2 regions of the Geobacillus sp. CCR genome follow, and region 1 is predicted to be linked to the other one. Evidence: a T-box and tRNA genes for the amino acid it is inferred to sense, from the RefSeq annotation. Region 1 holds a T-box; the other holds one or more tRNA genes.
The links. A T-box is a leader RNA that pairs with one kind of tRNA and senses whether it is charged. The one in region 1 lies ahead of serS (serine--tRNA ligase), so its partner is inferred to be a tRNA-Ser.
Positions count from the first base shown of each region.

Region 1 (10,027 bases):
TCGCGATTGCTGAGATCATCGCTGGATCGGAGAAAAATTTTGTGAAAATGATGAACGACAAAGCGAAAGAGCTTGGGCTGAAAGATTATAAGTTTGTCAATGCCACAGGGTTGAGCAATAAGGATTTAAAAGGATTCCATCCGGAAGGGACAAGCACAAATGAGGAAAACGTCATGTCCGCACGTGCGATGGCGATGCTTGCCTACCGGTTGCTGAAAGATCATCCCGAAGTGCTGAAAACAGCGAGCATTCCTCATAAAGTATTCCGGGAAGGAACAAAAGATGAAATCAAAATGGACAACTGGAATTGGATGCTGCCTGGGCTTGTGTACGGATACGAAGGTGTAGACGGGTTGAAAACCGGCTATACGGAATTTGCCGGCAACTGTTTCACCGGGACGGCGAAACGAAACGGCGTCCGCTTGATTTCGGTTGTCATGAACGCGAAAGATGCGAGTGGGAAAACAACAAAAGAGGCGCGCTTTAAAGAGACAGAAAAACTATTTAACTACGGATTCAACCAATACTCCCTCGAGACGCTTTATCCAAAAGGGTACCAGCTGAAAGGAAAAGAAACACTTCCGGTCGTGAAAGGGAAAGAAAAAGAGGTTCGTGTCGCGACAGGAAAGAATCTGGATCTGCTTGTGAAAAACGGCGAGGAAAAACAATACAAACCTGTATATGTGTTGGACAAGAAAAAAATGACAAAAGAAGGAAAGCTAGTCGCCCCTTTGAAAAAAGGGGAAACGGTTGGATATATGACGCTCGAATATAAAGGGGACGACTCCCTTGCCTTCTTAAGCCCAGACATGCAAAAAAACATCCGTGTGCCGCTTGTCACAACAGCTGAAGTCGAAAAAGCCAATTGGTTTGTTCTTTCGATGCGCGCGGTCGGCGGACTGTTTGTTGATTTATGGACAAGCGTCGCCAAAACAGTGAAAGGCTGGCTGTAAAATCGACTCCCCTTGATGGGGAGCTTTTTTCCATTGTGATTTTTGTAAAAATTGAGGTAAAATAAAACAGTGGAATCGTCCTTTTGCATGCCTCGCAAAGCATAAGGATTAGGAATAGGGGGAATCAACGTTGGCATTGACAGGTACGGACCGCGTCAAACGCGGCATGGCGGAAATGCAAAAAGGCGGCGTCATCATGGACGTCGTGAACGCAGAACAGGCGAAAATCGCTGAAGCGGCAGGGGCTGTCGCGGTTATGGCGCTCGAGCGCGTCCCGGCGGACATTCGCGCCGCTGGCGGTGTCGCGCGCATGGCCGACCCGACGGTGATCGAAGAAGTGATGAACGCCGTTTCGATCCCAGTCATGGCGAAAGTGCGGATCGGTCACTATGTTGAGGCGCGTGTCTTAGAGGCGCTTGGTGTCGACTACATTGACGAAAGCGAAGTATTAACGCCGGCTGATGAGGAGTTCCATATTGACAAACGGCAGTTTACCGTTCCATTTGTGTGCGGTTGCCGCGATTTAGGGGAAGCGGCGCGCCGCATTGCAGAAGGGGCATCGATGTTGCGGACGAAAGGAGAGCCGGGGACAGGCAACATCGTTGAGGCCGTGCGCCATATGCGCAAAGTGAACGCGCAAATTCGCAAAGTCGTCAACATGAGCGAAGATGAGCTTGTCGCTGAGGCGAAACAGCTCGGGGCTCCGGTTGAGGTGCTGCGCGAGATCAAGCGGCTTGGCCGCCTGCCGGTCGTCAACTTTGCCGCCGGCGGTGTCGCGACACCGGCTGACGCTGCCTTGATGATGCACTTGGGTGCGGACGGTGTCTTTGTTGGGTCTGGCATTTTCAAATCGGAAAATCCGGAAAAATACGCGCGCGCGATCGTAGAGGCGACGACTCATTACGAAGACTATGAATTGATCGCACACTTGTCGAAAGGATTGGGCGGCGCGATGCGCGGCATCGATATCGCGACATTGTTGCCGGAGCACCGGATGCAAGAACGCGGCTGGTAAGCTAAATAAAGGAGCAAAGCAACGATGAAAATAGGTGTACTTGGACTGCAAGGAGCTGTGCGGGAGCATGTTCGCGCCATTGAGGCGTGCGGCGCCGAGGCGGTCATCGTGAAAAAGCCGGAGCAGCTTGAAGGGTTGGACGGTCTTGTGCTGCCGGGCGGCGAAAGCACGACGATGCGGCGGCTCATCGACCGCTATGGGCTGATGGAGCCGCTCAAGCAATTTGCCGCTGCCGGCAAGCCGATGTTCGGCACGTGCGCCGGACTCATTTTGCTGGCGAAGCGAATTGTCGGCTATGACGAGCCACATTTAGGATTAATGGACATTACGGTGGAGCGGAACTCGTTCGGTCGGCAGCGGGAAAGCTTTGAGGCGGAGCTGTCGATTAAAGGCGTCGGCGATGGCTTTGTCGGCGTCTTCATCCGCGCTCCGCATATCGTGGAGGCCGGGGACGGGGTCGATGTCTTGGCGACATACAATGACCGCATTGTCGCCGCTCGACAAGGACAGTTTCTTGGCTGCTCGTTCCACCCAGAGCTGACCGACGATCATCGATTGATGCAATACTTCCTCAACATGGTCAAAGAAGCGAAAATGGCGTCAAGCCTCAAGTAAAGTGATCAAGCGAAAGCGATGAGAGGAACGAGTAGCGGGATGCCTTCCTTATCAGAGAGCCGGTGGGCGGTGCGAACCGGCAGGGAGCTCCTGTGAATCCATCCTCGAGCAAAACGTTGAACGCCCAAAGGGCCAGTAGGCGTTTTCGGCCGCCGCCGTTAACGGCAAAAGGGGAAGGCATAGCAAGCCTTCAATAAGGGTGGCACCGCGGGATGGCTCCCGTCCCTTTTTTGGGACGGGGGCTTTTTTATGTATAATATTGAATGGAAAAGGAGGTAAAAGCCATGCTGGATGTGAAAATATTGCGCACCCAGTTTGAAGAAGTGAAAGAAAAACTAATGCAGCGCGGCGGGGATTTGACGAACATCGACCGCTTTGAACAATTGGACAAAGACCGCCGCCGCTTGATCGCGGAAGTCGAAGAGCTGAAAAGCAAGCGCAACGATGTGTCGCAGCAAATCGCTGTCCTAAAGCGCGAGAAAAAGGACGCCGAGCCGCTGATTGCCCAAATGCGCGAAGTCGGTGACCGCATTAAACGGATGGATGAACAAATTCGCCAGCTTGAGGCGGAACTCGACGACTTGTTGTTGTCAATTCCAAACGTGCCGCACGAATCAGTGCCGATCGGCCAATCAGAAGAGGACAATGTGGAAGTGCGGAGATGGGGAGAGCCGCGTTCGTTTTCCTTTGAGCCGAAGCCGCATTGGGAAATCGCCGATCGGCTCGGTTTGCTCGACTTTGAGCGAGCCGCCAAAGTGGCGGGAAGCCGATTTGTCTTTTATAAAGGGTTAGGAGCGCGGCTTGAGCGGGCGCTCATCAACTTTATGCTTGACATCCATCTCGATGAATTCGGTTACGAAGAAGTGTTGCCGCCATATTTAGTGAACCGGGCGAGCATGATCGGAACCGGACAGTTGCCGAAATTTGCCGAGGATGCGTTCCATTTGGACAGCGAAGATTATTTCCTCATTCCGACCGCTGAGGTGCCGGTGACGAACCTGCACCGCGACGAAATTTTGGCCGCAGATGATTTGCCGATTTACTATGCGGCCTACAGCGCCTGCTTCCGCGCGGAAGCCGGGTCGGCCGGCCGCGACACGAGAGGGCTGATCCGTCAGCATCAGTTCAATAAAGTCGAGCTGGTAAAGTTCGTAAAGCCGGAGGACTCGTACGATGAATTGGAAAAGCTGACGCGCCAGGCAGAGACGATTTTGCAACGGCTCGGGCTTCCGTACCGCGTTGTCGCCTTGTGCACCGGAGACCTTGGATTCTCGGCGGCGAAAACGTACGATATTGAAGTTTGGCTGCCAAGTTACGGAACGTACCGGGAAATTTCGTCGTGCAGCAACTTTGAGGCGTTTCAAGCGCGCCGTGCCAACATCCGCTTCCGTCGGGATCCAAAAGCGAAACCGGAGTACGTGCATACATTAAACGGTTCGGGGCTAGCCATTGGGCGGACGGTCGCCGCCATTTTGGAAAACTACCAGCAAGAAGACGGCTCGGTCATCGTTCCGGAAGCGCTTCGTCCTTACATGGGGAATCGGGACGTCATTCGCTGAAAAAAAGGTGCTTGAGGCAAATCGTTGGTTGACTTTTCCCGACTGCCGTGTTATAGTGAATGACGTTGGCAATGAGGAACAAGAAGTCTTGTTCTTGGCCAAGACGATGATGAAGAGGACTGACGCGCATAAGAGGAGATTGTCATCTGAAACGGCTGACCGCCGAAAGCCGTTTCCCATCATAAAAAAACCCGCCGTTGACCGGCGGGTTTTTTATGCCTTTATTTTTTTACAACAGTAAATTGATCAGCGATCAGCAGCCAGTTTTGTGGAAAATCAATGCCAAGTTTCCAATAGCTGACCCCGCGCAAACCAAGTTCCTTCACGAGATTAAATTTTGCTTGAATGGAGCGGGCGTCCTCAAACCATACTTCATGCTCGCGTCCGTTTTCGTCGCGATAGCGAAAATGCGGTGCCTGCGCCTCCGTATCGTATTCGATGGCAACGTTATACTTTGCGGCGAGGGCGATGGCTTGCTGCGGGCTGATGGCCTGGGCGTACGGGCCGCCGGGTACATATGGCAGCGTCCAGTCGTAGCCATACAAGTTTTGCCCCATCAAAATTTTTCCGGCTGGCATTTCAGAGATGGCGTACTCGAGAACGCGGCGGACCGGACCGATCGGGGACACCGGCATCGGCGGCCCGCCGCTGTAGCCCCATTCATACGTCATGATCACGACAAAGTCGACAATTTGTCCATGGGCGCGGTAGTCGTGTGCTTCGTACCAACGTCCGCGCTGGGTCGCGCTCGTTTTCGGCGCCAAGGCGGTCGACATCATCCACCCTTCTCGTGCAAACCGCCGTTTCGCTTTGCGCAAAAACGCATTATACGCCTCACGGTCTTCCGGGCGCAAATATTCAAAATCAAAATGGATGTCGCGGAAGCCATACCGTCTAGCGGTCGCGACAATGTTGTCGAGCAGACGATTTTGCAGCGTTTCGTTTGTTAACATAAGCGCGCCGAGCTCGTCGCTGAACTGCCCGTTTTCAATGTTGGCGACAACCATAACGAGCGTGACGCGGTTGGCGCGGGCAATATCCGGAAAGTCGTCAAGCGGCGGCTCTTGCAATGTCGCGTCGCGTCGGATCGCAAAATAAAAAGGACTCAAATAAGTCAAATACGGAGCGGCTTCGCGAGCGCTCGCCTCCAGCGCTGGGCTGACAGTCGCGCCGCGCGGTTCAATATAGGCGTTAAACTCCGCTCTTCGCTTGGCGCCGGGCGGTATATAAAGCCGCTGCCCGACCTTAAGCGGAGCGTTTAAGGAGAGGCGATTCACTTCGGCAAGCCGCTGCATCGGAATCGAAAATCGGCGTGCAATCGACCATAACGTGTCGCCGCGCTGCACCCAGTAAAAACGACCGACGATCGGGATCACGAGCGCCTGACCGACAACGAGTTTATCAGGGTTTGGAAGCTTGTTGGCCCGGACAATGTCTTCCGCCGTGGTCCCGTATGCCTCAGCAATTCCACTTAACGTTTGTCCACTCTGCACTACGTGGATTTGCATACTTGACCTCCTAGTTGCGTCTTTATTCTCCATATTCTATGATGAAAAGAAAGGAGAAATGACCGTTTGTGTGAAGGGGTATACGATGAACACCGACGAGTACTACATGCGATTGGCAATGGAAGAAGCAAAAAAAGCGGAGCAGATCGGCGAAGTGCCGATCGGCGCTGTCATCGTTCAAGACGGCCGCGTCATCGCCCGCGCTCATAATTTGCGGGAAACCGAACAACGCGCCATCGCTCATGCAGAAATTTTGGCAATCGATGAAGCATGCCGGGCAACCGGTTCATGGCGGCTTGAGCGGGCGACGTTGTACGTAACGCTTGAGCCGTGCGCCATGTGCGCAGGCGCCATTGTTCTTTCCCGCATCGAACGGGTTGTATTTGGCGCGTTTGACCCAAAGGGAGGGTGCGCTGGGACATTGATGAACTTATTGCAGGAAAGCCGATTTAACCATCAGGTTAAGGTGGTAAGCGGGGTGCTTGCTGACGAGTGCGGTTCGCTGTTGAGCCAATTTTTTCGACGATTGCGCGAACAAAAGAGAAATGTTGGCGGGAGTGCCAACGAAAATTCCGTCGATTGACATTGCATTTTTTCCGCTAACGAGCTATACTGATAGTGCCGTGCTAAGCGGGGAGGTAGCGGTGCCCTGTACTCGCAATCCGCTCTAGCGAGGCTGAATTCCTTCTCGAGGTTAGTCTGTTGCGAGGCCTGTCTCAAGCAAGTGGTGTTGACGTCTGGGTCCCGCGCAATGGGATTCCGTGAACCCTGTCAGGTCCGGAAGGAAGCAGCAGTAAGCGGATGCTCCCATGTGCCGCGGGGACGCCTGGGCTGAGCTAACTGCTTGAGCAACGCTCGGGGCAGCTAATCGACAGAAGGTGCACGGCCTTACATAGCGATAGGGAACAAAACCCACTCATGGCGAGTGGGTTTTTTGTTATTTCAAATTGCAATAGGAAGTTATATAATAGATAGGACGAGAGAAAGAGGAGGGCCGTTTTCCGTGGCATACCAAGCGTTATATCGCGTGTTTCGGCCGCAGCGCTTTGCGGACATGGTCGGCCAAGAACACGTGACCAAGACGTTGCAAAGCGCCCTGCTTCAACATAAAATATCGCACGCTTACTTATTTTCCGGCCCGCGCGGTACAGGAAAAACGAGCGCAGCGAAAATTTTCGCCAAGGCGGTCAACTGTGAACAGGCGCCAGCGGCGGAGCCATGCAATGAGTGTCCAGCTTGCCTCGGCATTACGAATGGAACGGTTCCCGATGTGCTGGAAATTGACGCTGCTTCCAACAACCGCGTCGATGAAATTCGTGATATCCGTGAGAAGGTGAAATTTGCGCCGACGTCGGCCCGCTACAAAGTGTATATCATCGACGAGGTGCATATGCTGTCGATCGGTGCGTTTAACGCGCTGTTGAAAACGTTGGAGGAGCCGCCGAAACACGTCATTTTCATTTTGGCCACGACCGAGCCGCACAAAATTCCGACGACGATCATTTCCCGCTGCCAACGGTTCGATTTTCGCCGCATCCCGCTTCCGGCGATCGTTTCACGGCTAAAGTATGTCGCAAGCGCCCAAGGTGTCGAGGCGTCCGATGAGGCATTGTCCGCCATCGCCCGTGCTGCAGACGGGGGGATGCGCGATGCGCTCAGCTTGCTTGATCAAGCCATTTCGTTCAGCGACGGGAAACTTCGGCTCGACGACGTGCTGGCGATGACCGGGGCTGCATCATTTGCCGCCTTATCGAGCTTCATCGAAGCCATCCACCGCAAAGATACAGCGGCGGTTCTTCAGCAGTTGGAAACGATGATGGCGCAAGGGAAAGATCCGCATCGTTTGGTTGAAGACTTGATTTTGTACTATCGCGATTTATTGCTGTACAAAACCGCTCCCTATGTGGAGGGAGCGATTCAAATTGCTGTCGTTGACGAAGCGTTCACTTCACTGTCGGAAATGATTCCGGTTTCCAATTTATACGAGGCCATCGAGTTGCTGAACAAAAGCCAGCAAGAGATGAAGTGGACAAACCACCCACGCCTTCTGTTGGAAGTGGCGCTTGTGAAACTTTGCCATCCATCAGCCGCCGCCCCGTCGCTGTCGGCTTCCGAGTTGGAACCGTTGATAAAGCGGATTGAAACGCTGGAGGCGGAATTGCGGCGCCTGAAGGAACAACCGCCTGCTGCCCCTCCGTCGACCGCCGCGCCGGTGAAAAAACTGTCCAAACCGATGAAAACGGGGGGATATAAAGCCCCGGTTGGCCGCATTTACGAGCTGTTGAAACAGGCGACGCATGAAGATTTAGCTTTGGTGAAAGGATGCTGGGCGGATGTGCTCGACACGTTGAAACGGCAGCATAAAGTGTCGCACGCTGCCTTGCTGCAAGAGAGCGAGCCGGTTGCAGCGAGCGCCTCAGCGTTTGTATTAAAATTCAAATACGAAATCCACTGCAAAATGGCGACCGATCCCACAAGTTCGGTCAAAGAAAACGTCGAAGCGATTTTGTTTGAGCTGACAAACCGCCGCTTTGAAATGGTAGCCATTCCGGAGGGAGAATGGGGAAAAATAAGAGAAGAGTTCATCCGCAATAAGGACGCCATGGTGGAAAAAAGCGAAGAAGATCCGTTAATCGCCGAAGCGAAGCGGCTGTTTGGCGAAGAGCTGATCGAAATTAAAGAATAAACCGTTTAAAGGAGGATGCCAAGATGATGCGTGGCGGAATGGGCAATATGCAAAAAATGTTAAAACAAATGCAAAAAATGCAAAAAGAAATGCAAAAAGCGCAGGAAGAGTTGGCGGAAAAAACGGTGGAAGGCACGGCGGGCGGAGGCATGGTGACCGTTGTCGCTAACGGTCATAAACAAATTTTGGAAGTAAAAATTAAAGAGGAAGTCGTCGACCCAGACGATATTGAAATGCTGCAAGATTTGATTTTGGCAGCGACAAACGATGCGTTGAAAAAAGCGGATGAGTTGGCTAATGAAATGATGGGGCAGTTTACGAAAGGACTTAACATTCCAGGGTTGTTCTAGGGGGGGCGTATGCATTATCCAGAACCGCTATCGAAGTTGATTGACAGTTTTATGAAACTGCCCGGCATCGGCCCGAAAACGGCTGCCCGCCTTGCATTTCATGTGCTGGCGATGAAAGAAGACACCGTGCTTGAGTTTGCCAAGGCGCTCGTTGATGTCAAGCGGCATATTCATTATTGCACGATTTGCGGACATATTACAGATACAGACCCTTGCTACATCTGCAAAGACGAGCGGCGCGACCGGACGACGATTTGCGTTGTTCAGGATCCGAAAGATGTCATCGCCATGGAGAGGATGAAAGAATACAATGGCCTGTACCACGTGTTGCACGGGGCCATCTCGCCGATGGAAGGCATCGGACCGGAAGATATTAAAATCGCCGAGCTGCTCACGCGATTGCAGGATGAGACGGTCCAAGAGGTGATTTTAGCGACCGACCCGAACATCGAGGGAGAGGCAACGGCGATGTACATCTCCCGCCTGTTGAAGCCGACAGGAATCAAAGTCACCCGCATCGCCCATGGCTTGCCGGTCGGCGGCGACTTGGAGTATGCGGACGAAGTGACGTTATCAAAGGCGTTGGAAGGGCGCCGTGAGCTATAGAGAGAAAGAAGGTGGGGATCGGTTTGTTATGGCGGCGAAAGGGGAAACTAAAGAGACAATTTGATGAGAAGTTAATGGCTGAACTACAAAAGGCTAGAACTGAATGGCTTGAGCAGAAACAACTCATCGAAAAAAGCGTCGATCCGTCTCCGGAGGTGCTGAGCGCATTGCAACTCGCTGAGGCCAAATATTTTTTCCTCCTCCGCGAAGCGAAGCACCGCCGCATCACACTTAAGGAAGTGCGTTAACTTCCTTATTTTTTTGTTCTTTTTTCCCCTGTTTCTCATACGTTGGTAGTACAAGCGTGCAAAAAGGGGGTTCAAACGTTGGAGCCGAAAGTCGTCATTACCGTGTTGCTAGCGCTTATCGCCGTTTTGCTTATCGTCGGCGCCCGTCTCAAAGCGCTTCGCCTGATCGGCTACGCTGCTATCCGCCTGATCGTCGGGGCGCTCGCGCTGTTTGTCATCAACGCCATCGGCGGGCATTTTAACATCCATATTCCGATTAACCTCGTCACCTCAATCGTTTGCGGATTTCTTGGCCTCCCTGGAGCGGCAGCGTTAATCGTGATTGACCGATATATTTTGTAGGCATCATTATTCAAGATGCCTTTTATTTTTTTGTTTAAAAGTTATTGACTTTTATATGACAATGCATTATATTAATTAATGTCGCTGTTCATGAAAGATATGTTGACAGCAAATTAAATGATATGTATAATGATAAAAGTGTGCA
Region 1 covers NZ_JBREBQ010000054.1:3,470-13,496, forward strand. Annotated here, with positions in the region: gene ACVBDQ_RS16695 (serine hydrolase) at 1-953, shown strand, start outside; gene pdxS (pyridoxal 5'-phosphate synthase lyase subunit PdxS) at 1,084-1,968, shown strand; gene pdxT (pyridoxal 5'-phosphate synthase glutaminase subunit PdxT) at 1,993-2,583, shown strand; T-box leader at 2,593-2,813, shown strand; gene serS (serine--tRNA ligase) at 2,868-4,142, shown strand; gene ACVBDQ_RS16715 (LysM peptidoglycan-binding domain-containing protein) at 4,364-5,650, opposite strand; gene tadA (tRNA adenosine(34) deaminase TadA) at 5,736-6,233, shown strand; RNA gene ffs (signal recognition particle sRNA large type) at 6,272-6,536, shown strand; gene dnaX (DNA polymerase III subunit gamma/tau) at 6,654-8,336, shown strand; gene ACVBDQ_RS16735 (YbaB/EbfC family nucleoid-associated protein) at 8,363-8,686, shown strand; gene recR (recombination mediator RecR) at 8,696-9,292, shown strand; gene ACVBDQ_RS16745 (YaaL family protein) at 9,316-9,540, shown strand; gene ACVBDQ_RS16750 (pro-sigmaK processing inhibitor BofA family protein) at 9,619-9,882, shown strand.

Region 2 (10,027 bases), on a different contig from region 1:
CGAGGGCTTAACCAAGAAAAGCGCAGGCGAGCGGCTTCTTCCTGAGCACGGTTATCTAGTTTTGAGGGAATGAAAAAGTCTTGACAACAGGTCAACTTTCCTTATAATAAGACTTGTCCATTGTTGCCTAGTGGCTATGGCGGAGGGGAAACACCCGTTCCCATCCCGAACACGGAAGTTAAGCCCTCCAGCGCCGATGGTAGTTGGGGCCAGCGCCCCTGCAAGAGTAGGTCGCTGCTAGGCAATTTCGTGGAGGATTAGCTCAGCTGGGAGAGCACTTGCCTTACAAGCAAGGGGTCGGCGGTTCGATCCCGTCATCCTCCACCATCTTAATATAAAAGCTGACTTACTTTCTCATCATCGCGGGGTGGAGCAACGAGCCTTTGCTTCATCGAATTCGCTTCGAGTTGCCTCGACGCATCGAGCGTCTTTGAATCAGCTTGTAGAGGAAGAGGCAACGAACAACAACACTAAAAGCATTGTGAAAATCAACTTACTTTCTCATCATCGCGGGGTGGAGCAGTCCGGTAGCTCGTCGGGCTCATAACCCGAAGGTCGCAGGTTCAAATCCTGCCCCCGCAACCAAAATTGGTCCCGTAGTGTAGTGGTTAACATGCCTGCCTGTCACGCAGGAGATCGCGGGTTCGAGTCCCGTCGGGACCGCCATTGTTCCAAAATCACGAAAAATATGGTATGGCTCGGTAGCTCAGTCGGTAGAGCAAAGGACTGAAAATCCTTGTGTCGGCGGTTCGATTCCGTCCCGAGCCACCATTTTTATCATAGTTCCGAAAGAAGGTTCCCGCTTCATGCAAAGCTAAGTGGGAGTAGTTCACAGACATGTCAGATGTTCAAACCACCCCGGCTTAGTTCAATGGGTAGCGACGAACATTCGCATCGTCGAGTCTGTTGCGAGTTGCCTCGACGCACAAGGCTTCCTTGAATGAGCTTGAAGAGGAAGAGGCACAACCAGGCAGACAACATGAGTCACTAACTAATTTTAAATGTGCCGGCTTAGCTCAATTGGTAGAGCAACTGACTTGTAATCAGTAGGTTGCGGGTTCAAGTCCTGCAGCCGGCATTCTTATTCCTTAATAACCCCTTAAGCCATTAAGGCGGCAACCGCGAGCCATTAGCTCAGTAACGAGCGCTACATCTTCGAGTTCGCTTCGAGTTGTCCCGACGCATCTGACATCTTCGAATATGCTAGTAGAGGAAGGGACATCGTTGTCTCGGAGTGTTATTGAACCCATGAGCCATTAGCTCAGTAGGTAGAGCATCTGACTTTTAATCAGAGGGTCGGAGGTTCGAGTCCTCCATGGCTCATCGTCTTGCGGAAGTAGTTCAGCGGTAGAACACCACCTTGCCAAGGTGGGGGTCGCGGGTTCGAGCCCCGTCTTCCGCTCCACTTCCGCCGGGGTGGCGGAATTGGCAGACGCACAGGACTTAAAATCCTGGGGTAGGTAACTACCGTGCCGGTTCGAGTCCGGCCCTCGGCACTTGTGCGCTCGTAGCTCAATTGGATAGAGCATCTGACTACGGATCAGAAGGTTAGGGGTTCGAATCCTCTCGAGCGCGTTTTGTCGGGAAGTAGCTCAGCTTGGTAGAGCACACGGTTCGGGTCCGTGAGGTCGCAGGTTCAAATCCTGTCTTCCCGATTTATCATGGGGCCTTAGCTCAGCTGGGAGAGCGCCTGCTTTGCAAGCAGGAGGTCATCGGTTCGATCCCGATAGGCTCCACCTTTTGACTTAAATTTGGCGGTGTAGCTCAGCTGGCTAGAGCGTACGGTTCATACCCGTGAGGTCGGGGGTTCGATCCCCTCCACCGCCACCATTATCGGACCTTTAGCTCAGCTGGTTAGAGCAGACGGCTCATAACCGTCCGGTCGTAGGTTCGAGTCCTACAAGGTCCACCATTATTATTGTTGCTTTTTTGGAGGAGTACCCAAGTGGTTGAAGGGGTCGGTCTTGAAAACCGAGAGGCGCCGCAAGGCGCGCGGGGGTTCGAATCCCTCCTCCTCCGCCATGCACTTTAAAATCGTGCCGGCTTAGCTCAATTGGTAGAGACGAGCATTCGCATCGTCGAATCTGCTGCGAGTTGTCCCGACGCATCCCACTTCTTTGAATAAGCTTGCAGAGGAAGGGACACCGAGCATTTGACTTCCTCGAATTAGCTGGGAGAGGAAGAGGCACAACTAGGCAGACAACATGAGTCACTAGCTAATTTTAAATATGCCGGCTTAGCTCAATTGGTAGAGACGAGCATCGGCATCATCGAATTGGCTGCGAGTTGCCTCGACGCACTCAGCTTCCTCGAATCAGCTTGCAGAGGAAGAGGCACAACCAGGCAGACAACATGAGTCACTAGCTAATTTTAAATATGCCGGCTTAGCTCAATTGGTAGAGCAACTGACTTGTAATCAGTAGGTTGCGGGTTCAAGTCCTGCAGCCGGCACCAGAACGAGGCGACTATGGCGAAGTGGTTAACGCACCAGATTGTGGCTCTGGCATGCGTGGGTTCGATTCCCACTAGTCGCCCTTTTCATTATATTCTATATTTGCGGGTGTAGTTTAGTGGTAAAACCTCAGCCACGAGCATCTGCATCATCGAATCTGCTTCGAGTTGCCCCGACGCATCTGGCTTCTGTGAATCAGCTGGTAGAGGAAGGGGCATGGAAGCAGCGTGGCGGATGTTCAACTAAATGATATGCGGGTGTAGTTTAGTGGTAAAACCTCAGCCTTCCAAGCTGATGTCGTGGGTTCGATTCCCATCACCCGCTTTTTATGGGCCTATAGCTCAGCTGGTCAGAGCGCACGCCTGATAAGCGTGAGGTCGGTGGTTCAAGTCCACTTAGGCCCATTATTTTCCATTGAATATTTTTGGGTCATTCGCTATAATAATGGGCGAACAATGCCCCATCGTTCCACAGCAAAATCGGAGCGACGAGCTTCACATCTTCGAATTCGCTGCGAGTTGCCTCGACGCATCTCGCTTCCTTGAATTAGCTGGCAGAGGAAGAGGCAACGAGCACATTTGGAAGATGAGCATAACATATAGTTATTCATCATTCCGCAATAGCTCAGCGGTAGAGCAACCGGCTGTTAACCGGTAGGTCGTAGGTTCGAATCCTACTTGCGGAGCCATTTCTTTGGAGAAGTACCCAAGTGGCTGAAGGGGACGGTTTGCTAAACCGTTAGGTCGCAGTTTTGCGGCGCGCGGGTTCAAATCCCGCCTTCTCCGCCATAATGGCCCGTTGGTCAAGTGGTTAAGACACCGCCCTTTCACGGCGGTAACACGGGTTCGAATCCCGTACGGGTCACTGGTTGCTGGCACCAGAGATTCTGGTGCCCTTTTGTACAATTTCTTTTGTCGATTTTTGCGTTTTTTTCTTGCGATGCGTGTGGAAGTCTGTTATAATATCTCTCGTTAGCTTTAAAATTACGTTATGATTGTTGGGGACAACGCAGTGTTTCGTTTCGTTAAAGAACGAGGCATTGCGTTTTTTTCTTTATCACCCTAAACCGAGAAGACCCCCACTTCCACGCGTGAGCGTAGGTGGGAGAGAGTTCAAGTAGGGAGGGAGTCCCCCGTTTCCAACAGCAGGAAAGTGGGGGGAAGATCAAATGAACAATTGGGCGTCGGCTTCGCCGCCATGAATTTGCACAAACATCGTTTGGATGGCTTGAAGCTGGCGCTTGGCGGTTTCTTCTGGCGTTGATGGGAGAAAGTAAACGATTTGCAAAGCGTTTTTCGTTTCTCTCGTCACGGCGGTCCGCTCCGAATCGACGATCGGACTGCCAAACGGCCCTCGTTCATCTTTGCTGACGAGTTTGTTGGCAAAGTTGACTGTGCGGCCGTTTAACGCGATGTATTCATCTTGTTCCGTGCCGATCGTGAGCGTCACTGTCCCGTTGATGCGGTCTAGATCATAGATGCCGAGCGGAATTTTATAATAGAGTGAAAAAAAGTTGTTTATGTCCGCCGCTGAATGGATAGGCGGAATGAAGCTTTTTTTCTGGATGCGTCGGTACAGGCTTTCACTTGACGGTCGATAGCGGCTTGGGTCCGTTCCGATTTGTTTGAAAGTACGGCGCCATTCGACCATCTCAGGGATGTCGGCAATCGACTTTTCCTGCAGCTCGATGTAAAGAGATTCTTGAAACAGCTCAAGCCTCCCCCTTAACATTTGCGGTGAATCGCTGACCTCGATATGATGATAGCGGATGACGCCGAATTTACCAGAAGGAAGGCGTTGCTTTAGTTGTTCTGATATCACGCATTTCATCTTGATCACCTCGGATTTCATTTTACCATATATGACGAAAGGAGGGAAAACGATGGATGTTATGGCATTAAAGCAGGAAGTCATTGAGTACAGTCGGTCAATCGGCATTGATAAAATCGGATTTGCGAGCGCTGATCCGTTTGTTGAATTAAAGGAACGGCTGCGCCGCCAGCAGGAGCTCGGCTATCAGTCCGGTTTTGAGGAACCAGATATTGAGAAACGGACGAATCCTTCATTGCTTCTTCCGGAAGCAAAATCGATTATTGCCATTGCTCTTGCCTATCCGTCTAAAATGAAAAATGCGCCGCGGGGGACAAAGACGGAACGGCGCGGCGTTTTTTGCCGCGCTTCATGGGGAAAGGACTACCACGATGTGTTGCGGGAACGTTTGCAGCAGCTCGAGGAGTTTTTGCTGGCCAAAGTGCCCCATGCCCGCGTTCGCTCGATGGTGGATACCGGAGAGCTCGCTGATCGGGCGGTGGCGGAACGAGCAGGGATCGGTTGGAGCGGCAAGAACTGCTCTATTATTACACCGGAGTTTGGATCGTATGTGTATTTGGGAGAAATGATTACGAATATTCCATTTCCCCCTGATGAACCGGTTGAAAACCGATGCGGCACGTGCACGAAATGCATTGATGCCTGCCCGACCGGGGCGCTTGTGCAAGGGGGGCAACTGAACGCACAGCGGTGCCTTTCCTTTTTAACGCAAACGAAAGGCTTTTTAGCCGACGAGTTTCGGGAGAAAATCGGGAACCGGCTGTACGGCTGCGATACATGCCAGCAAGTCTGCCCGGAAAATAAGGGGAAAGACTTTCATTTGCATCCAGAATTCGAGCCGGATCCGGAAGCGGTAAAGCCGAAGCTCATCCCGCTGCTTCAGATGAGCAACCGTGAATTTAAAGAAACATTTGGGGCCATGGCGGGTTCATGGCGTGGGAAAAAGCCGATTCAGCGCAATGCCATTCTGGCGCTCGCCCATTACAAAGACCAAACCGCGGTGCCGCACTTACTGCGTTTGTTGAAAGAGGATAGCCGTCCCGTCATCCGCGGGACGGCGGCGTGGGCGCTCGGGAAAATCGGGGATCCAAGCGCTAAGCCTTACTTGGAGGCCGCGCGGCAAACGGAGGCGGATGCCGATGTGATCGCTGAGATTGAAAAAGGACTGAAACTGTTGGCTGAGGCAAAGGAATAGGGAAAAAAACGCAGCTTCCCCACATAAGGTAGTAACAAAAACGAAAGTGGTGGAAAGCAGCATGAAAAAACAGTTGCGCGCGTGGTTGGATGAGCGAGCCCGCTCGTTTGTGTCGGAAAGCAATATCCGAAGCGAAGAGGCGGCAAGAAAGCAACGGCTTTGCCAAAAGCGCGGTGCGGAGATCGTCCGTTGCACGATCCGGGGACAAATTGTCGGCAGGCAGACCATCGAGCGGGAAGCGAAAGTTATGTATATTGCCCACCATCAATTTTTAATTAAGCAAAGGGGTTCACTATATATAGAAGAACAGGTTGAGGAGCGATGCGCCTGTTTTGTTCGCGGTGAGCTTGTAACTGATGAACCGATCAACCGGTTGGGGAGGGATATGGAGGCGCCGCGCGTCGAACGAGAGCAATGGACGGGGGAGCGTCTTTCTTACCAGTATGACCGCGCCCGGGCGGTGCGGTATGCGGAAACGTGGTGGAATCGGCATAACCCGGTGTTTCCGTCGTTTCCGGTGGATTGCACGAATTTTGTCTCTCAATGCTTGTATGCAGGCGGGGCGCCGATGACGGGCTATCCGAACCGGGCGAGGGGATGGTGGTGTCAAAACGGAAGTTGGAGTTACAGCTGGGCTGTGGCCCATGCTTTTCGTTGGTATTTGAGCGGGTCGCGCATCGGCTTGCAGGCGGTGGAAGTGGCGGAGCCGGAGCAATTGATGGCAGGTGATGTCATCTGTTATGATTTTCAAGGGGACGGACGCTTCGACCACTCAACGATTGTGGTGGCGAAAGATCAGAACGGGATGCCGCTTGTGAACGCCCATACGACAAACAGCCGAATGCGCTATTGGTCGTATGAAGATTCAAGCGCCTATACGCCGAACATTCGCTATAAGTTTTTTCACATCATCGATCGCAAATAAACGTTGCTGAGGTGAAGGAAATGCCGCTTCATGTAGTGCTATACCAGCCAGAAATTCCAGCCAATACTGGAAACATCGCTCGTACGTGCGCAGCAACCGATACGTCGCTCCATTTGATCCGCCCGCTCGGTTTTTCTACGGATGATAAAATGTTAAAGCGCGCCGGGCTTGATTATTGGCCGTATGTCAATATTTCGTATTATGACTCGCTTGACGAACTATTCGCCCGCTTTCCGGAAGGGGAGTTTTATTTCATTACGAAATTCGGGCGCCGGTATTATGATTCGTTTGATTTCAGCGATACAGAAAAACATATTTTCTTTGTGTTCGGCCGTGAAACGACCGGACTGCCGAAGGAGCTGCTTGAGGCCAATATGGACCGTTGCCTTCGCATCCCGATGAATGACAAAGTGCGCTCGTTAAACTTGTCGAACACGGCGGCCATTTTAGTGTACGAAGCGTTGCGCCAACAACGGTTTTATGGGTTGTCATAAACAAAAAAACGACCTTCGCTCTGGAGGTCGTTTTTTTGGTCTTATTGTCTGACGCCTGGTTTGTCTTCATAGCCAGCGGTGAAAATGGCCGTCAAAAACGCAATGATAACCCCTAGCACAAGCAAAGTGCGCATCGTTTGTTCCTCCTTCATAATGAAAGTGGCAGGCGTTTCCCCTTTTATTATAGCGAATATGGCCAAGCATGTGAATGACCGCAGTTGGTTGTTAGGAGACAAAATTTTTTTTTGCGGCGAATGATACGGGACATCCTCGCATAAATTGTAATAATCTTGCTGTTAGACATCCAAGGGTGAGGAGGTCCTTTATGGATATTTTGCAAAAAATCGCCCGGTATCGGGAAGAAGAAGAAAAGTTGAAATGGGAAGGAACGTTTGCTGAGTATTTAAAGATTTTAAAAGAAAAGCCGTGGGTGGCCCAGTCGGCTCATTCGCGTGTTTATAATATGATCAAAGATGCTGGGGTCGAAGAGGTGAATGGGCGGAAACGATATAAGTTTTTCAGCCAGCACCTGTTCGGGCTTGAGGAGGCGCTTGAGCGGCTCGTTGAGGAATATTTCCACCCGGCGGCGAAGCGGCTTGATGTGCGGAAACGGATTTTGCTGCTGATGGGGCCAGTTGGCGGCGGGAAGTCGACGCTTGTGACTTTGCTAAAGCGTGGGCTTGAAGAGTATTCAAAAACAGAGCGCGGCGCGGTGTATGCCATTAAAGGGTGCCCGATGCATGAAGATCCGCTTCACCTCATTCCTCACCATTTGCGCGACGATTTTTACCGCGAATACGGCATTCGCATCGAAGGCGAGCTGTCGCCGCTCAATATGATGCGGCTTGAGAAAGAGTACGGCGGACGCATTGAAGACGTGCTAGTGGAGCGCATTTTCTTCTCGGAAAACCGCCGCGTCGGCATCGGGACGTTCAGTCCGTCTGATCCAAAATCGCAAGACATCGCCGATTTAACGGGAAGCATCGATTTTTCAACGATCGCGGAATACGGCTCCGAGTCCGACCCGCGCGCGTACCGGTTTGACGGCGAGCTGAACAAAGCCAACCGCGGGATTATGGAATTTCAAGAGATGTTAAAGTGCGATGAAAAATTTCTTTGGCATTTGCTGTCGCTGACGCAAGAAGGCAATTTCAAGGCTGGGCGGTTTGCTTTAATCAGCGCCGACGAATTGATTATCGCTCATACGAACGAAACGGAATATCGGTCGTTCATCGCCAACAAAAAGAACGAGGCGCTCCATTCGCGCATCATCGTCATGCCGATTCCATACAACTTGCGCGTCTCGGAAGAAGAGCGCATTTACGAAAAAATGATCCGCGAAAGCGATGTCGCCGACGTGCATATCGCTCCACATACGTTGCGGATTGCGGCCATGTTTACGATTTTGACGCGGTTGAAAGAATCGAAGCGGCCGGATGTGGATTTATTGAAGAAAATGCGCTTGTATGATGGCGAAATGATCGAAGGATTCAGCGAGGTCGATGTGGAGGAGCTGAAAAAGGAGCATCCGGACGAGGGGATGAGCGGCATCGACCCACGCTATGTCATCAACCGCATTTCTGCCTGCATCATTCGCAAAGGAGTGCCGTCGATCAATGCGCTTGACGTGCTTCGTTCGTTGAAAGAAGGGTTGGATCAGCATCCGTCGATCACGAAGGAAGACCGCGAGCGGTACTTGAACTTCATTTCGCTTGTGCGTAAAGAATATGACGAAATCGCCAAACAAGAAGTGCAAAAGGCGTTCGTCTATTCGTATGAAGAGTCGGCGAAAACGTTGATGGATAACTATTTGGACAACGTCGAGGCGTACTGCAACAAGACGAAACTGCGCGATCCGCTCACTGGCGAGGAAATGAATCCGGATGAAAAGCTGATGCGCTCGATCGAGGAACAAATCGGCATTTCCGAAAATGCGAAAAAAGCGTTTCGTGAAGAAATTTTAATCCGCATTTCCGCCTATGCGCGCAAAGGGCAGCGATTTGATTACAACTCGCATGAACGGCTGCGCGAGGCAATCCAGAAAAAACTGTTCGCTGATCTAAAAGATATTGTGAAAATTACAACGTCGACGAAAACACCGGATGAGCAGCAGTTGAAAAAAATTAACGAAGTCGTCGCCCGCCTCATTGATGAATACGGGTACAACTCCACGTCAGCCAACGAATTGCTCCGCTATGTCGGCAGCTTGTTGAACCGCTAGGCATGCCTCAAGCGCTGAGGCATGCTTTTTTTATCCTCCTCCTCTGTCTGACCGAGTTGCACAGGGAGGGTCGAGCAAAGACGACGCAGCGAGCTTCGCTAAAAGGAAGAGAACAAGAGGGCGCGAAGCTGATAATCGGGCTTGTCTACTTTTCTATTTTCCTCATTCATTGGTCAATTATTTTGAATTTTTGCATACGATAAAATAAACCAACTTGGCATAGTGATGGCCCGTTTTGATGACGCCAACATAAGTATATGCGGGAAAGCGAAAAGTGTGAAAATGATTTTTTCAAAGGAGGGGAAAACATGAAGGGGAATTTTGTTGTATCGAAGGAAGACTGGTCCCTCCACCGCAAAGGATATGATGATCAAAAGCGCCATCAAGAAAAAGTGAAGGAAGCGATCAAAAACAATTTGCCCGACTTAATTACGGAAGAAAGCATTATCATGTCCAACGGGCGCGATGTGATTAAAATTCCGATCCGCTCGCTCGATGAATACAAAATCCGCTACAATTATGAGAAAAACAAACACGTCGGCCAAGGAAATGGAGACAGCCAAGTCGGTGATGTGGTGGCCCGAGACGGAAGCGGGGAGGGGCAGGGGCCAGGAAAAGGCCAAGGTGCTGGCGATTTGCCGGGCCAAGATTATTACGAAGCTGAAGTGTCGCTGATGGAGATTGAGGAAGCGTTCTTTAGCCAATTGGAGCTGCCCAACTTGCAACGAAAAGAGCTGGATCAAAATGTAACCCAACATATCGAATTTAACGACATCCGCCGCACCGGGCTGATGGGGAATATCGATAAGAAGCGGACGATGCTCGCTGCCTTCAAGCGCAATGCCATGAACGGCAAACCAGGCTTTTATCCGATTTACCGTGAAGATTTGAAGTTTAAAACGTGGAACGA
Region 2 covers NZ_JBREBQ010000041.1:10,930-20,956, reverse strand. Annotated here, with positions in the region: partial or broken rRNA gene ACVBDQ_RS15560 (23S ribosomal RNA) at 1-15, shown strand, start outside; rRNA gene rrf (5S ribosomal RNA) at 127-243, shown strand; tRNA gene ACVBDQ_RS15550 (tRNA-Val) at 252-327, shown strand; tRNA gene ACVBDQ_RS15545 (tRNA-Met) at 509-585, shown strand; tRNA gene ACVBDQ_RS15540 (tRNA-Asp) at 591-666, shown strand; tRNA gene ACVBDQ_RS15535 (tRNA-Phe) at 696-771, shown strand; tRNA gene ACVBDQ_RS15530 (tRNA-Thr) at 1,006-1,078, shown strand; tRNA gene ACVBDQ_RS15525 (tRNA-Lys) at 1,251-1,323, shown strand; tRNA gene ACVBDQ_RS15520 (tRNA-Gly) at 1,331-1,405, shown strand; tRNA gene ACVBDQ_RS15515 (tRNA-Leu) at 1,411-1,496, shown strand; tRNA gene ACVBDQ_RS15510 (tRNA-Arg) at 1,502-1,575, shown strand; tRNA gene ACVBDQ_RS15505 (tRNA-Pro) at 1,582-1,655, shown strand; tRNA gene ACVBDQ_RS15500 (tRNA-Ala) at 1,664-1,736, shown strand; tRNA gene ACVBDQ_RS15495 (tRNA-Met) at 1,754-1,830, shown strand; tRNA gene ACVBDQ_RS15490 (tRNA-Ile) at 1,836-1,912, shown strand; tRNA gene ACVBDQ_RS15485 (tRNA-Ser) at 1,932-2,022, shown strand; tRNA gene ACVBDQ_RS15480 (tRNA-Thr) at 2,379-2,454, shown strand; tRNA gene ACVBDQ_RS15475 (tRNA-His) at 2,462-2,534, shown strand; tRNA gene ACVBDQ_RS15470 (tRNA-Gly) at 2,706-2,776, shown strand; tRNA gene ACVBDQ_RS15465 (tRNA-Ile) at 2,783-2,856, shown strand; tRNA gene ACVBDQ_RS15460 (tRNA-Asn) at 3,066-3,140, shown strand; tRNA gene ACVBDQ_RS15455 (tRNA-Ser) at 3,148-3,240, shown strand; tRNA gene ACVBDQ_RS15450 (tRNA-Glu) at 3,245-3,316, shown strand; gene ACVBDQ_RS15445 (B3/B4 domain-containing protein) at 3,617-4,282, opposite strand; gene queG (tRNA epoxyqueuosine(34) reductase QueG) at 4,335-5,477, shown strand; gene ACVBDQ_RS15435 (amidase domain-containing protein) at 5,539-6,402, shown strand; gene trmL (tRNA (uridine(34)/cytosine(34)/5-carboxymethylaminomethyluridine(34)-2'-O)-methyltransferase TrmL) at 6,423-6,896, shown strand; gene ACVBDQ_RS15425 (PrkA family serine protein kinase) at 7,222-9,117, shown strand; gene yhbH (sporulation protein YhbH) at 9,426-10,027, shown strand, end outside.
Region 2: it encodes a tRNA-Ser, which carries the amino acid that the T-box ahead of serS (serine--tRNA ligase) is inferred to sense. The anticodon was not compared.